Regions from separate parts of the Jeotgalibaca ciconiae genome, predicted to be linked through region 1. Evidence: predicted binding sites of a transcription regulator. Region 1 holds the regulator's gene; each other region holds the start of a gene.

What was found. The regulator CtsR, encoded in region 1, represses protease genes until heat stress. The targets are predictions, from matches to a motif close to TTGGTCAAAAAAGGTCAAANA.
Region 2: clpP (ATP-dependent Clp endopeptidase proteolytic subunit ClpP) is a predicted target of CtsR. The motif match lies at 1,626-1,646, and genes of this name have one in related genera.
Region 3: EJN90_RS10670 (ATP-dependent Clp protease ATP-binding subunit) is a predicted target of CtsR. The motif match lies at 2,636-2,656, and genes of this name have one in related genera.

Annotation. Positions count from the first base shown of each region.
Region 1 covers NZ_CP034465.1:1,200,218-1,204,436, reverse strand. The annotation lists rRNA gene EJN90_RS05565 (23S ribosomal RNA) at 1-746, shown strand, start outside; rRNA gene rrf (5S ribosomal RNA) at 842-957, shown strand; tRNA gene EJN90_RS05555 (tRNA-Val) at 1,003-1,075, shown strand; tRNA gene EJN90_RS05550 (tRNA-Lys) at 1,154-1,226, shown strand; tRNA gene EJN90_RS05545 (tRNA-Thr) at 1,237-1,309, shown strand; tRNA gene EJN90_RS05540 (tRNA-Arg) at 1,358-1,431, shown strand; gene EJN90_RS05535 (CtsR family transcriptional regulator) at 1,693-2,157, shown strand; gene EJN90_RS05530 (ATP-dependent Clp protease ATP-binding subunit) at 2,193-4,219, shown strand, end outside.
Region 2 covers NZ_CP034465.1:70,836-75,054, forward strand. The annotation lists gene EJN90_RS00370 (sugar-binding transcriptional regulator) at 1-668, opposite strand, end outside; gene clpP (ATP-dependent Clp endopeptidase proteolytic subunit ClpP) at 979-1,572, opposite strand; gene icd (NADP-dependent isocitrate dehydrogenase) at 2,048-3,316, opposite strand; gene EJN90_RS00385 (citrate synthase) at 3,339-4,219, opposite strand, start outside.
Region 3 covers NZ_CP034465.1:2,297,098-2,301,316, reverse strand. The annotation lists gene ptsP (phosphoenolpyruvate--protein phosphotransferase) at 307-2,037, opposite strand; gene EJN90_RS10675 (phosphocarrier protein HPr) at 2,037-2,303, opposite strand; gene EJN90_RS10670 (ATP-dependent Clp protease ATP-binding subunit) at 2,739-4,219, shown strand, end outside.

The sequences.
Region 1 (4,219 bases):
TGGAGGCGCCATTGGGATACTACCCTTGTGGCAGGAACACTCTAACCCGCTGCCCTTATCGGGCAGGGAGACAGTGTCAGTCGGGCAGTTTGACTGGGGCGGTCGCCTCCTAAAATGTAACGGAGGCGCCCAAAGGTTCCCTCAGAATGGTTGGAAATCATTCGCAGAGTGCAAAGGCAGAAGGGAGCTTGACTGCGAGACAGACAAGTCGAGCAGGGACGAAAGTCGGGCTTAGTGATCCGGTGGTACCGCATGGAAGGGCCATCGCTCAACGGATAAAAGCTACCCTGGGGATAACAGGCTTATCTCCCCCAAGAGTTCACATCGACGGGGAGGTTTGGCACCTCGATGTCGGCTCGTCGCATCCTGGGGCTGTAGTCGGTCCCAAGGGTTGGGCTGTTCGCCCATTAAAGCGGCACGCGAGCTGGGTTCAGAACGTCGTGAGACAGTTCGGTCCCTATCCGTCGCGGGCGTTGGAAATTTGAGAGGAGCTGTCCTTAGTACGAGAGGACCGGGATGGACACACCGCTGGTGTACCAGTTGTTCTGCCAAGAGCATCGCTGGGTAGCTATGTGTGGAAGGGATAAACGCTGAAAGCATCTAAGCGTGAAGCCCCCCTCAAGATGAGATTTCCCATCATTTTAAATGAGTAAGACCCCTGAGAGACGATCAGGTAGATAGGCTGGAAGTGGACGCGCAGCGATGTGTGGAGCGGACCAGTACTAATCGGTCGAGGACTTAACCAAGAAACAGACGGTAAGGCGGAAGAATGGTTTCTTTCCGGTAGATCATGTGGCTATTCAGTTTTGAGGGAACGAAGTTCCTTTGAAAACAAGATATGTGCGGTGGCGATGGCAAGAAGGTCACACCTGTTCCCATCCCGAACACAGAAGTTAAGCTTCTTAGCGCCGATTGTAGTGAAGGGTTTCCCTTTGTGAGAGTAGGACGCTGCCGCGCATTTTTTGTTTTATTTTTATGCTCTTTTATGTTTATTATAATCCCGGAGGTTTAGCTCAGCTGGGAGAGCGTCTGCCTTACAAGCAGGATGTCAGCGGTTCGATCCCGTTAACCTCCATTATCATGTCTATTGTTGTATTAGCAGCTTACGGACATGATGGACGTGAGCAATTGCTCATAGTAAACTTCATATAATGAGTCATTAGCTCAGTTGGTAGAGCATCTGACTTTTAATCAGAGGGTCGCAGGTTCGAGCCCTGCATGACTCATTTTTATTTAGCCGGCTTAGCTCAGTTGGTAGAGCATCTGATTTGTAATCAGAGGGTCGAGGGTTCAACTCCTTTAGCCGGCATTATTAAGGAAGTGAAGGTCGTTTTGTAGACTTCATCTTCCTTTTTTAGCACCCATAGCTCAATTGGATAGAGTATCTGACTTCGAATCAGACGGTTGCAGGTTCGACTCCTGCTGGGTGCATCATGCTTTAAAAGTTGAAGAAATCATTTTATTAAATGCATTTTTACTTATGATTTTGAAATCATATTGTAGAAATGCTTTTTTTTGCAAATTCTATTTAAGGAAGAATAGTTTATCTTTTAGACGGATTAAGCTATAATAGAAAGTCAATACAATATAAAAACCTGTATTTGTCAATCTTTCCATTTGACAGAGACTGCAGAATGCCTTACTATTTAATTGTAATAGTCAAAATTAGTCAGGTGAGAGGAGGCAGTTCTTTTGCAAAACCAAAATATGTCTGATATCATTGAAGATTATATTAAAAAGATATTGAAAACAGAAGAACAGGTAGAAATTCGCCGTAATGAGATGGCTGTACATTTTAATTGTGTTCCTTCCCAAATCAATTATGTAATTAATACTCGGTTTACTGAGCAGCATGGCTATTTGGTAGAGAGTAAGCGCGGCGGTGGTGGTTATATCCGCATTATGAAGGTAAAGTTCCTTGAAGAAGTTGATTTACTTAATGAGATGATTCGAATTATTGGAGATAGCATTAGTGAGCGAGATTCCTATGCAATTGTCCAAAATTTATATAATCAGCAGGTTATCTCAAAACGGGAAGGTAATTTGATTTTGTCAGTAATGGAAAAAGTCTTTTTACATTATTTTGAGATAGACGAAGATAGAGTACGGGCACAGTTATTAAAAAAACTATTAACCAGTTTGCGGTATGAAGCATAATCATTCGCAGATGCTAAGTAAAGGAGGCGTTAAGAATGGATGAACTATTTACAGACAAGGCTAGCAAGGCGTTGATCCTTGCAACAGAAGAAGCACATTATTTCAAACACCAGTCCATTGGAACCGAACATATTCTACTAGGCCTTATTCGAGAAACAGAAGGAATTGCTGGAAAAGTATTGCGTGGTTTTCATATCGATGAAACTCTTATACGTGAAGAAGTTGAACATTTAACCGGATACGGAACAGCACGTCCTTTAGCAAACCAATTTACGCCTATGCCATTTTCGCCTCGCGCTAAAAAAGTAATTATGTATGCAACAAATGAATCACAAAAATTAGCAGTTCCATTAGTTGGAACGGAGCATATTTTGCTAGGGATTTTGAAAGAAGAAATTTTAGCAGTTAAAATATTAAAAAATATTGGTGTGGATTTAAATCTACTTCAAAAAACGTTATATGAAAAACTTGGTTTAAAAGATGCCCCAAAAGGAAATGGGAAAGCTGGCAAAAAGCCACTCAAAAATTCTGAAGGTACGCCTACTCTGGACTCTCTTGCACGTGATTTAACGGATTTAGCTAAAAATGATAAACTAGATCCAATTGTAGGACGAGATCGTGAAGTGAGAAGGATTTTACAAGTTATTTCTCGTAGAACAAAAAATAATCCTGTCTTGGTGGGAGAACCAGGGGTTGGAAAGACAGCTATTGTGGAAGGTCTTGCACAAAAAATTGTGAATGGTGAAGTTCCAGAGCAATTAGCTAATAAGCGTCTCATGATGCTTGATATGGGGTCATTAGTAGCAGGTACGAAATACCGCGGTGAGTTTGAAGAGCGAATGAAGAAAATTATTGATGAAGTTTATCATGATGGCAATGTTATTCTCTTTATTGATGAACTACACACATTGATTGGTGCTGGCGGTGCAGAAGGTGCAATTGATGCATCAAATATTCTAAAACCAGCGTTAGCACGAGGAGAACTTCAAACAATTGGGGCAACTACCTTAGATGAGTATCAAAAATATATTGAAAAAGATGCTGCTTTGGAACGTCGCTTTGCACCTATACACATTGATGAACCTACAGCGGAAGAAACAACAGCAATTTTGAAAGGTCTTCGTAATCGATATGAAGAGCATCACCATGTGGAGATTACTGACGAAGCAATTGAATCTGCAGTGACATTAGCGGTTCGTTACATTACTGCTCGTCGCCTGCCGGATAAAGCAATCGATTTGATTGATGAATCTGCCGCAAAAGTTCGCTTAGATGTTACTCATGGCGATACGCCAGCCGGGAAATTGGAAGACGAATTAGAACGCTTAAGCAAAGATAAAGAGCAAGCGATCTTGAATCAAGACTTTACAAAGGCTGCTCAAATTCGTAAAAAAGAAATATCACGCAAACAACGTCTTGAAAAAGTAAGAGAAGCGAGCTCTATATCAGATGAGGGCGCATATACATTAAGTGTTGACGAAACAGATGTGGCGCAGGTTGTTGCTTTGTGGACGGGAATCCCTGTTTACCAAATGGAACAAAAAGAAAGCGAACGTTTGATGAAACTAGAGAAAGTCCTTCATGAGCGTGTGATTGGACAAGAAGAAGCAGTAAGTGCTGTGGCTCGCGCGATTCGCAGAGCCCGCTCAGGCTTAAAGGACCCTGCTCGCCCAATCGGAAGCTTCTTATTCCTAGGTCCTACCGGTGTAGGTAAGACTGAGCTAGCTAAGACACTTGCAGAGGCAATGTTTGGCTCAGAAGATGCGTTGGTACGGATCGATATGTCTGAATTCATGGAGAAATTTACGACGAGTCGTTTAGTTGGCTCTCCTCCAGGTTATGTTGGTTATGACGAGGGTGGACAGTTAACAGAAAAGATTAGACAAAAACCCTATTCTGTTATTCTTTTAGATGAGATTGAAAAAGCACATCCTGATGTCTTTAATATCTTGTTGCAAGTTTTGGATGATGGTCATTTAACAGATTCTAAAGGAAGAAAAGTAGACTTCCGTAATACTATTTTAATTATGACATCGAATTTAGGAGCGACCGCTTTACGTGA
Region 2 (4,219 bases), 1.1 Mb from region 1:
TCATTTTTCAATGAGTCTAATGCTTGCGCACTAAGGTTATCAGGAGCGAATAATGCAGTGTTTTCTCCCCCTGTTGCTTGCGCCATTAAGTCACTGACAGAATTGGCTTGAATCGACATTACTTCTCCTAAGCCGCCTCTGGATGGGACAAACGTAAACTTTCGATTATCAGATAGTTCTGTTGTCATGTTTTTTGCCATAGCAGCCATTGTACTTCCGCCTGCTACTGCAACGATAAACTCACCTTCAGGTAATAGTTCATCAAACATATTTACTGCTGCAATTCCTAATTGATCCAGGATTGTACTGTCATCATCAAGATTACCAGGGACAATTCTACATAATTGTAATTTCAGCATTTTAGCTAGTTCTTCTTCTTTTGCATTCATTTTCATGAAGTGATCGATAATGCTCTCAAGCTCATAAAATACTTTTTTCCCTTTATGCGTCAATTCCATCCCGGCTTTTGAACTCGACACGATTCCATTCTTTCTTAAAAAATCTGTCTCGGTTCGTAAAGTACGCTCGGATTGATTTAACTTTTCAGATAAGGCTCTTCGTCCAATAGGCGAACATGCCTGAATCTCTTTTAAAATACGATATCGGGAATGTAGCACTGTCAGCAAATCAGGAACTATTTTTTGTAAGACTGAAATGGAATCCTTCATAAAACCCCTCGTTTCTATTTTGTTGGTCATTTGAAGACCAACTGAGAACTTCCTTCTTAATTAAAAGATATTCTTCAAATTGTGTTGAAAAAAGGAGAAGTAATCTGCATTTCTTAACCCTACGCTATTTATTTTATCAATTATCCAATCATTTGACAACCATTTATGCTCTTTTCTACCCTTTCTCATTGTTTTCTAATCTTATTACGGGCCTTTTTTTGACCCTCGACAGCTCAAGCACAAGAATAATTTTATAAAACCCTATACTATCAAAAAAGGCAACCAAATAACTGGCTGCCTTTTACTTATATTATGATAAGCTCTTTGAACTTTCCATTACTTCATCGATAATACCATATTCTTTTGCTTGATCAGCACTCATATAGTTATCTCGATCTGTATCTCTTTCGATCACTTCTAATGGTTGTCCTGTTTTTTCAGATAGGATTTTATTTAAGCGTTCACGTGTTTTAAGGATGTGTCTTGCAGCAATTTCAATTTCAGTTGCTTGTCCTTGTGCTCCACCTAACGGTTGGTGAATCATAATTTCTGCATTAGGTAATGCAAAACGTTTGCCTTTCGTTCCAGCAGTTAATAGGAAGCTGCCCATTGAAGCTGCCATACCCATAGCGATTGTTTGCACATCTGCTTTAACAAAATTCATTGTGTCGTAAATTGCTAGTCCAGCAGAAACAGAACCACCTGGAGAATTAATATAAATATAAATATCTTTCTCAGGATCTTGTGCATCCAAAAATAGTAATTGCGCAATTACTGAGTTAGCGGTATTGTCATCAATTGGACCACTTAACATAATAATACGATCTTTTAATAGTCTGGAATAAATATCATAGGCACGTTCACCGCGCGATGATTGTTCGATAACTGTAGGTATTAAATTCATTTCATTTCCCCCTATACGATATATTCTTTCTTTACAATGAGTATTGTACACTAATGGTCAAACAAGGTCAATAATTACGATTGGTTTATTTGACTAATGAAAGAATACTATTGTATCTTATTTTACCAAACATTTGAAATTATTATAGGTATTTCTCAAGAAAACGAAGAAATCTCATAATATGTGCCAGCGAGTATACTGCTTTCCAAGAGACAGGTTGAACCGCTCGTCACCGATGGCGGAAAAAACCCTATACTACCCTACTCCATAAGAAAAGCGGACAAGTCCGCCTTGGCCTATGAAAAAATAGGAAATTTGACCCTGAATGAGCAGCGAAGCGCGCAATGGGGCAAATTTATCTTTTTTTCACTAGGTCAGGACTTGGGAGCTAGACATTGATGGCTGAACTTATAATCCCCTAGTCTATCAAAAAGAAACAATCGAATTTATTTCGATTGTTTCTTTGAATAAAGCTCTATAAGTTGTTAATTAGTAAATCCGCGAATCCTGAGCAACTTACTTCCGTTGCACCATCCATTAGACGTGCAAAGTCATAGGTTACCGTCTTATCGGAAATTGTTTTTTCCAATGCTTTTACGATTAAATCAGCTGCTTCTTTCCAACCGATGTGTTCTAGCATCAATGTTCCCGAAAGTATAACGGATGAAGGGTTTACTTTGTCCTGTCCTGCATACTTTGGAGCAGTACCATGAGTAGCTTCAAAAATAGCATGTCCCGTATCATAATTAATATTCGCTCCTGGCGCAATACCGATTCCTCCGACTTGGGCAGCTAATGCATCAGATATATAATCTCCATTCAAATTCATCGTGGCTACTACGTCAAATTCATCTGGACGGGTCAGAATTTGTTGTAAGAAAATATCTGCAATTACATCTTTTACTACAATCTTTCCAGCTTTTTCGGCCTCGTCCTGAGCTTTATTTGCTGCTGCTGAGCCTTCCGTTTCTTTAATACGATCATACTGATTCCAAGTGAATACTTTATCGCCGAATTCTTTTTCTGCTAATTCGTATCCCCACTGTTTAAAGGCACCTTCTGTATATTTCATGATGTTTCCTTTATGAACAAGGGTTACTGTTGGACGATTTTCTTTAATCGCATACTCAATGGCAGCACGAACAAGACGATCTGTTCCTTCTTTAGAAATAGGTTTGATTCCGATTCCACTTGATTCTGGGAAACGTATTTTATCAATTCCCATTGTATTAGTTAAAAACTCAATGATTTGTTTTGCTTCTTTACTATCTTTTTCAAATTCAATTCCTGCATAAATATCTTCCGTATTTTCTCGAAAAATCACCATATCGGTCAATTCAGGACGTTTCACAGGAGAAGGAACCCCTTCGAAATAGCGAACTGGACGTAGACAGACATACAAATCCAACTCTTGTCTTAATGCTACATTTAGTGATCGAAAACCTCCACCAATTGGGGTCGTTAAAGGTCCTTTTATTGCGATGAAATACTCTTCAATCTCATCCAGTGTTTTTTGTGGCAGCCATTCGCCCGTTTGATCAAATGCTTTTTCGCCTGCCAGAACTTCTTTCCATTGTATTTGACGGCTACCTTTGTAAGCTTTTTTCACTGCTTCATTAAACACACGCTCTGATGCACGCCAAATATCTGGACCAATTCCATCTCCTTCGATAAAAGGTATGACTGGATTATTTGGTGTAGCCACCTTGCCATCTATTACTTTAATTTTTTCTCCTACAGTCATGAACTGAATTCCTCCCTAGTTACTATCGTTTGTCAATCGGTACATATCTTTGATTCACTGGTCCTACATACCTGGACCGCGGACGAATCAAGTTATTGTTAGATCTTTGTTCTTTTACATGTGCCAACCAGCCTGAAACACGGCTCATTGCAAAAATAAGGGTAAACAAGTCGCTCTCAATTCCCAAAACATGGTAAACTGTCGCAGAATAGAAATCAACATTCGGAATCAACCCTCGCGCATTTCGTATATAATCTTCTACTTCAACCGAGATATCGTACCATTTTTCGTTTTCACTATCTCTGGTCAGCTGATAAGACATTTCTTTTAAATAACTTTGGCGAGGGTCAACCGTCTTATACACGCGGTGTCCAAATCCCATGATTTTTTCTTTTGAATCTAATTTTTTTTGTAAATACTCAGCTGCTGTTCCATTTGCATTAATATCTTCCAGCATATCAAAAACCCGTTCATTAGCTCCTCCATGGAGTGAACCCTTGAGAGTACCAATTGCTGTCGTAATACAAGAATAGACATCCGAAAGAGTGGAAGCAGAAACTCTAGCTGCAAAGGTAGAAGCATTGAGTTCATGATCTGCATGTAACACTAGTGCTTGATCCAAAGCCTTCACTTCAGTCTCAGTTGCTTCTTCCCCTGTAAGCATATATAAAAAGTTCGCGGAAAAGTCTAAATCCGCTCGAGGTTGGATAGGGTCTAGCCCCTTACGCAAACGTGAAAAAGCAGCTACAATCGTTGGAATTTTTGCTTGTAGATGAATGCTTTGTACATGTACAGACTTCTCTGAGTTTTCTTCAGCATATGGATCGAAAACACCTAGGAGAGATACAGTCGTGCGAAGAACACTCATAGGATGTAAATTTTGCCGACATTGTATTCGTAAAC
Region 3 (4,219 bases), 1.1 Mb from region 1:
GTGGAACATGCATCCGGATAAGCTTCTTTTCAAGAATAATTTTATAAAACCCTATACTATAAGAAAAGCGGACAAGTCCGCCTTGGCTTATGAAAAAATAGGAAATTTGACCCTGAATTGTCAGGAGACTTCACGCTTCAGCGGGTTAGTCGAATGATATGCGTTAGCGAGCAGCGAAGCGCGCAATGGGGCAAATTTATCTTTTTTTCACTAGGTCAGGACTTGGGAGCTAGACATTGATGGCTGAACTTATAATCCCCTAGTCTATAAAAAAGGGGCTAGACAAAAAGTCCAGCCTCCACCCTTTTAATTTAATGAATTTGTTAATTCAGCAACTAATTCAATAACTTCTTCAACCGTTGAACACTCATTGATTGCTTTACCAGCAAGAGCTTCCATTTCTGTTGAGTCTAGTTTTGCAAGCAAGCTTCTTGTTTTCAGGATACTTGATGCACTCATGGAGAATTCATCTAAACCAAGTCCTAATAACAATGGTACAGCGGTTTGATCTCCAGCCATTTCTCCACACATTCCAACCCATTTACCTTCAGCATGAGCAGAATCAATTACATGTTTCAGTAAAGTTAGAATAGCTGGGTTATATGGTTGATACAAGTATGACACTTGCTCATTCATACGGTCAGCAGCCATTGTGTATTGAATCAAGTCGTTTGTACCAACACTAAAGAAGTCAACTTCTTTTGCGAATTGGTGCGCTAATACTGCTGCAGCTGGAATTTCAATCATGATTCCTACTTCAATATCATCAGAAACCGATTGTCCTTCTGCAACAAGTTTTTCTTTTTCTTCTTCCAACATTTGTTTTGCTGCTCTAAATTCATTTAAAGTAGCAATCATTGGGAACATAATACGCAATTTTCCATAAACGGAAGCACGTAATAATGCTCGAAGTTGTGTACGGAACATTTCTGGTTCAGCTAAACAGATACGAATTGCACGATAACCCAAGAATGGATTCATTTCTTCAGGCAATTGAAGATAAGGAAGTTCTTTATCTCCACCAATATCCATTGTACGAACAACAACAGCTTTACCATTCATTCCTTCAAGAACTGTTTTATAAGCAATAAATTGCTCTTCTTCTGTCGGGAACTGTTCAGAATCCATATAAAGGAATTCTGTACGGTATAAGCCGATTGCTTCTGCGCCATTTTCATTTACTCCAGTAAGATCTTTAGGAGTTCCGATGTTTGCTGCAAGTTCAACATGTTTACCATCTTTTGTGACAGTTTCTGCATCTTTCAGCTTACGCCATTCTTCTTTTTGTGTTTCAAATGCCGCACGTTTTCCTTCGTATTCAGATAGCGTGTCTTCATCTGGATCTACAATAATGTTTCCTTCCAGTCCATCAATGATGACCATTACCCCATCGTCAACAAGCTCTGTAATTGTTTTCGTTCCTACTACTGCAGGAATTTCTAACGAACGAGCCATGATTGCAGAGTGGGAAGTACGTCCGCCGATGTCTGTAACAAAACCTTTTACATATTGACGATTTAATTGAGCTGTATCACTTGGTGTTAAATCTTTTGCGACAATAACGACTTCTTCTTTAATCGTTGAAGGACTCGGTATTTTAACACCTAGCAAGTGCCCCATAACACGTTCAGTAACATCACGAATATCTGCTGCACGTTCTTGCATATATGGATTATCTTCCATTGCTTCAAACATGCCAATGAACATACTTGATACATCCGCAAGTGCTTGTTCAGCGTTAATTTTATTATCGGTGATATTTGATTTTATTGTATCTAACATTTCTGGATCTGACAGAACCATTACATGAGCATCAAAAACTTGTGCCTCTTCTTCTCCGACAGCAACAGCTACATGGTCACGGATTGCTTGAACTTCGCCTTTGGCATTCTCAAAAGAATCCAGAAGGCGAGAAATTTCGCTTTCTGGATTTTCTATTGTTTTTTTCTCAAAGGTTAAGTCAGGTTCCGTTAAAAGATAGGCCTTGCCGATCGCGATACCATCACTAGCAGCAATTCCCATTAAACGGTTTTTCATCATTCAGCTAACCCTTCTTTTTTAAGTGTCTCAACGATACCAGCCATAGCTTCTGTTTCATCTTGTCCTTCAATAGAAATGGTTACATTTGCACCTTGGCCTACACCAAGAGACATAACGCCCATAATTGATTTCAAGTTAACAGATTTACCTTTGTATTCAAGGTTGATATCAGAATTAAATTTACTTGCTGTTTGTACAAGTAAAGTAGCAGGTCTTGCATGAATCCCTGTTTCAGCAGTGATATGAAAGTCTTTTTTCTCCATTATGTTAATCCCCTTTTTTATGAATTTATAGGATAATTACCAGTATTTTATTAAGCAGCTTGAAAAAAATGAGCAAAATAAAAAAAACTGGAAATATAACCCTTTCATAGAATAAGATTACCATTTTTTCTCAATAAGAACAACTATTTTCAAGCTTTTTCTATTAATGTTTACATTTTAGTGAGAAAAACACAGGGTTTTATTTTATTTTCATGAGCAATCTGTTAAAGTACGCGAATTTTTTTAGAATAATAGGGAAACTTCTCTTTACTTTGATGCTCAGTTGAAAATTATTATCCACAATGGTTCCATATATTAAGCAAAAAAACTTGAAAGTCAAAATTGGTCAATGTATAATAGAGTCACAAGGTCGAGAAACCTTGATTAAGAATGATGAAGATATTTACGAACTATATTACGAAAGGATGTTAACCCATGAAATGTATGAACTGTGGAAAAAATGACGCATCCATTCATTTGTATGCGAGTTTGAATGGTCAAACACAAAAAATTGACCTATGTCAAAACTGCTATCAACAATGGAATGCATCTCAAAATAAAAACCGTGGGATGGGATTTTTTGGATCCACTTCTGGGAACAACCCATTTAATATGGAAGACTTAGAACAGTTCTTCCGTCAAATGCCAAGTCAAGGTCGCGGGCAAAACCCACAAGAAGGTGCTCCTCGTCCGAACCAAGGACAGGGTGGAAATCGAGGCGGCGGATTATTAGACCAATTCGGTATTAACTTGACTGAATTAGCTAGGCAAGGTGCTGTCGATCCGGTTATCGGACGAGATAGTGAAATTGCTCGCGTCATCGAGATTTTAAATCGTCGTAACAAAAATAATCCAGTATTAACCGGAGAAGCAGGTGTTGGTAAAACCGCAGTTGTTGAAGGTTTAGCTCAAAAAATCGTTGATGGAGATGTCCCTCAAAAATTATTAGATAAAGAAGTAATCCGTTTAGATGTTGTTTCTCTCGTACAAGGAACAGGGATTCGGGGGCAATTTGAAGAACGTATGCAGCAACTAATGGATGAAGTAAGAGAAAACAAAAATATCGTTCTCTTTATTGATGAAATCCATGAAATCGTTGGTGCAGGGAGCGCTGAAGGAAGCATGGATGCTGGTAATATTCTAAAACCAGCTCTAGCTCGTGGTGAATTACAATTAATCGGTGCTACAACTCTTAACGAATACCGAAAAATTGAAAAGGACCCTGCTTTGGAACGACGCTTCCAGCCGGTTCGTGTCAACGAACCTACTCCGGAACAAACCTTGATTATTTTACAAGGCCTTCGCGGAAAGTATGAAGATTACCATAAAGTAAAATACTCTGACAAGGCATTGGAAGCAGCCGTCACATTATCTCATCGCTATATCCAAGATCGTTTCTTACCCGACAAAGCAATCGATTTACTTGATGAATCAGGTTCAAAAAAGAACCTTTCATTAAAAATTGTCGATCCAAAAGAAATTGATGAAAGAATGGAAACAGCTGAAAAAGAAAAACAAGCTGCCCTTCACGCAGAAGATTACGAAAAAGCAGCTTATTACCGTGATCAAATTACCAATCTAAAAAGCATGAAAAATAATCCAGAGGCTTCTGGTCAAGATAATACAATTACTGAAAAAGACATACAAAATATTATTGAAATCAAAACAAATATCCCAGTTGGAGATTTGCTTGAAAAAGAACAAGAGCAGTTGCGTAACCTAGATAAAGATTTAAAAGCACATGTGATTGGACAAGACGAAGCAGTTGATAAAGTAGCAAAAGCGATTCGCAGAAATCGAGTAGGCTTTGCCCGTAAGAATCGCCCAATTGGATCATTCTTATTCGTTGGCCCTACTGGTGTAGGAAAAACAGAATTGGCAAAACAATTGGCAACTGAAATGTTCGGTACAGAAGA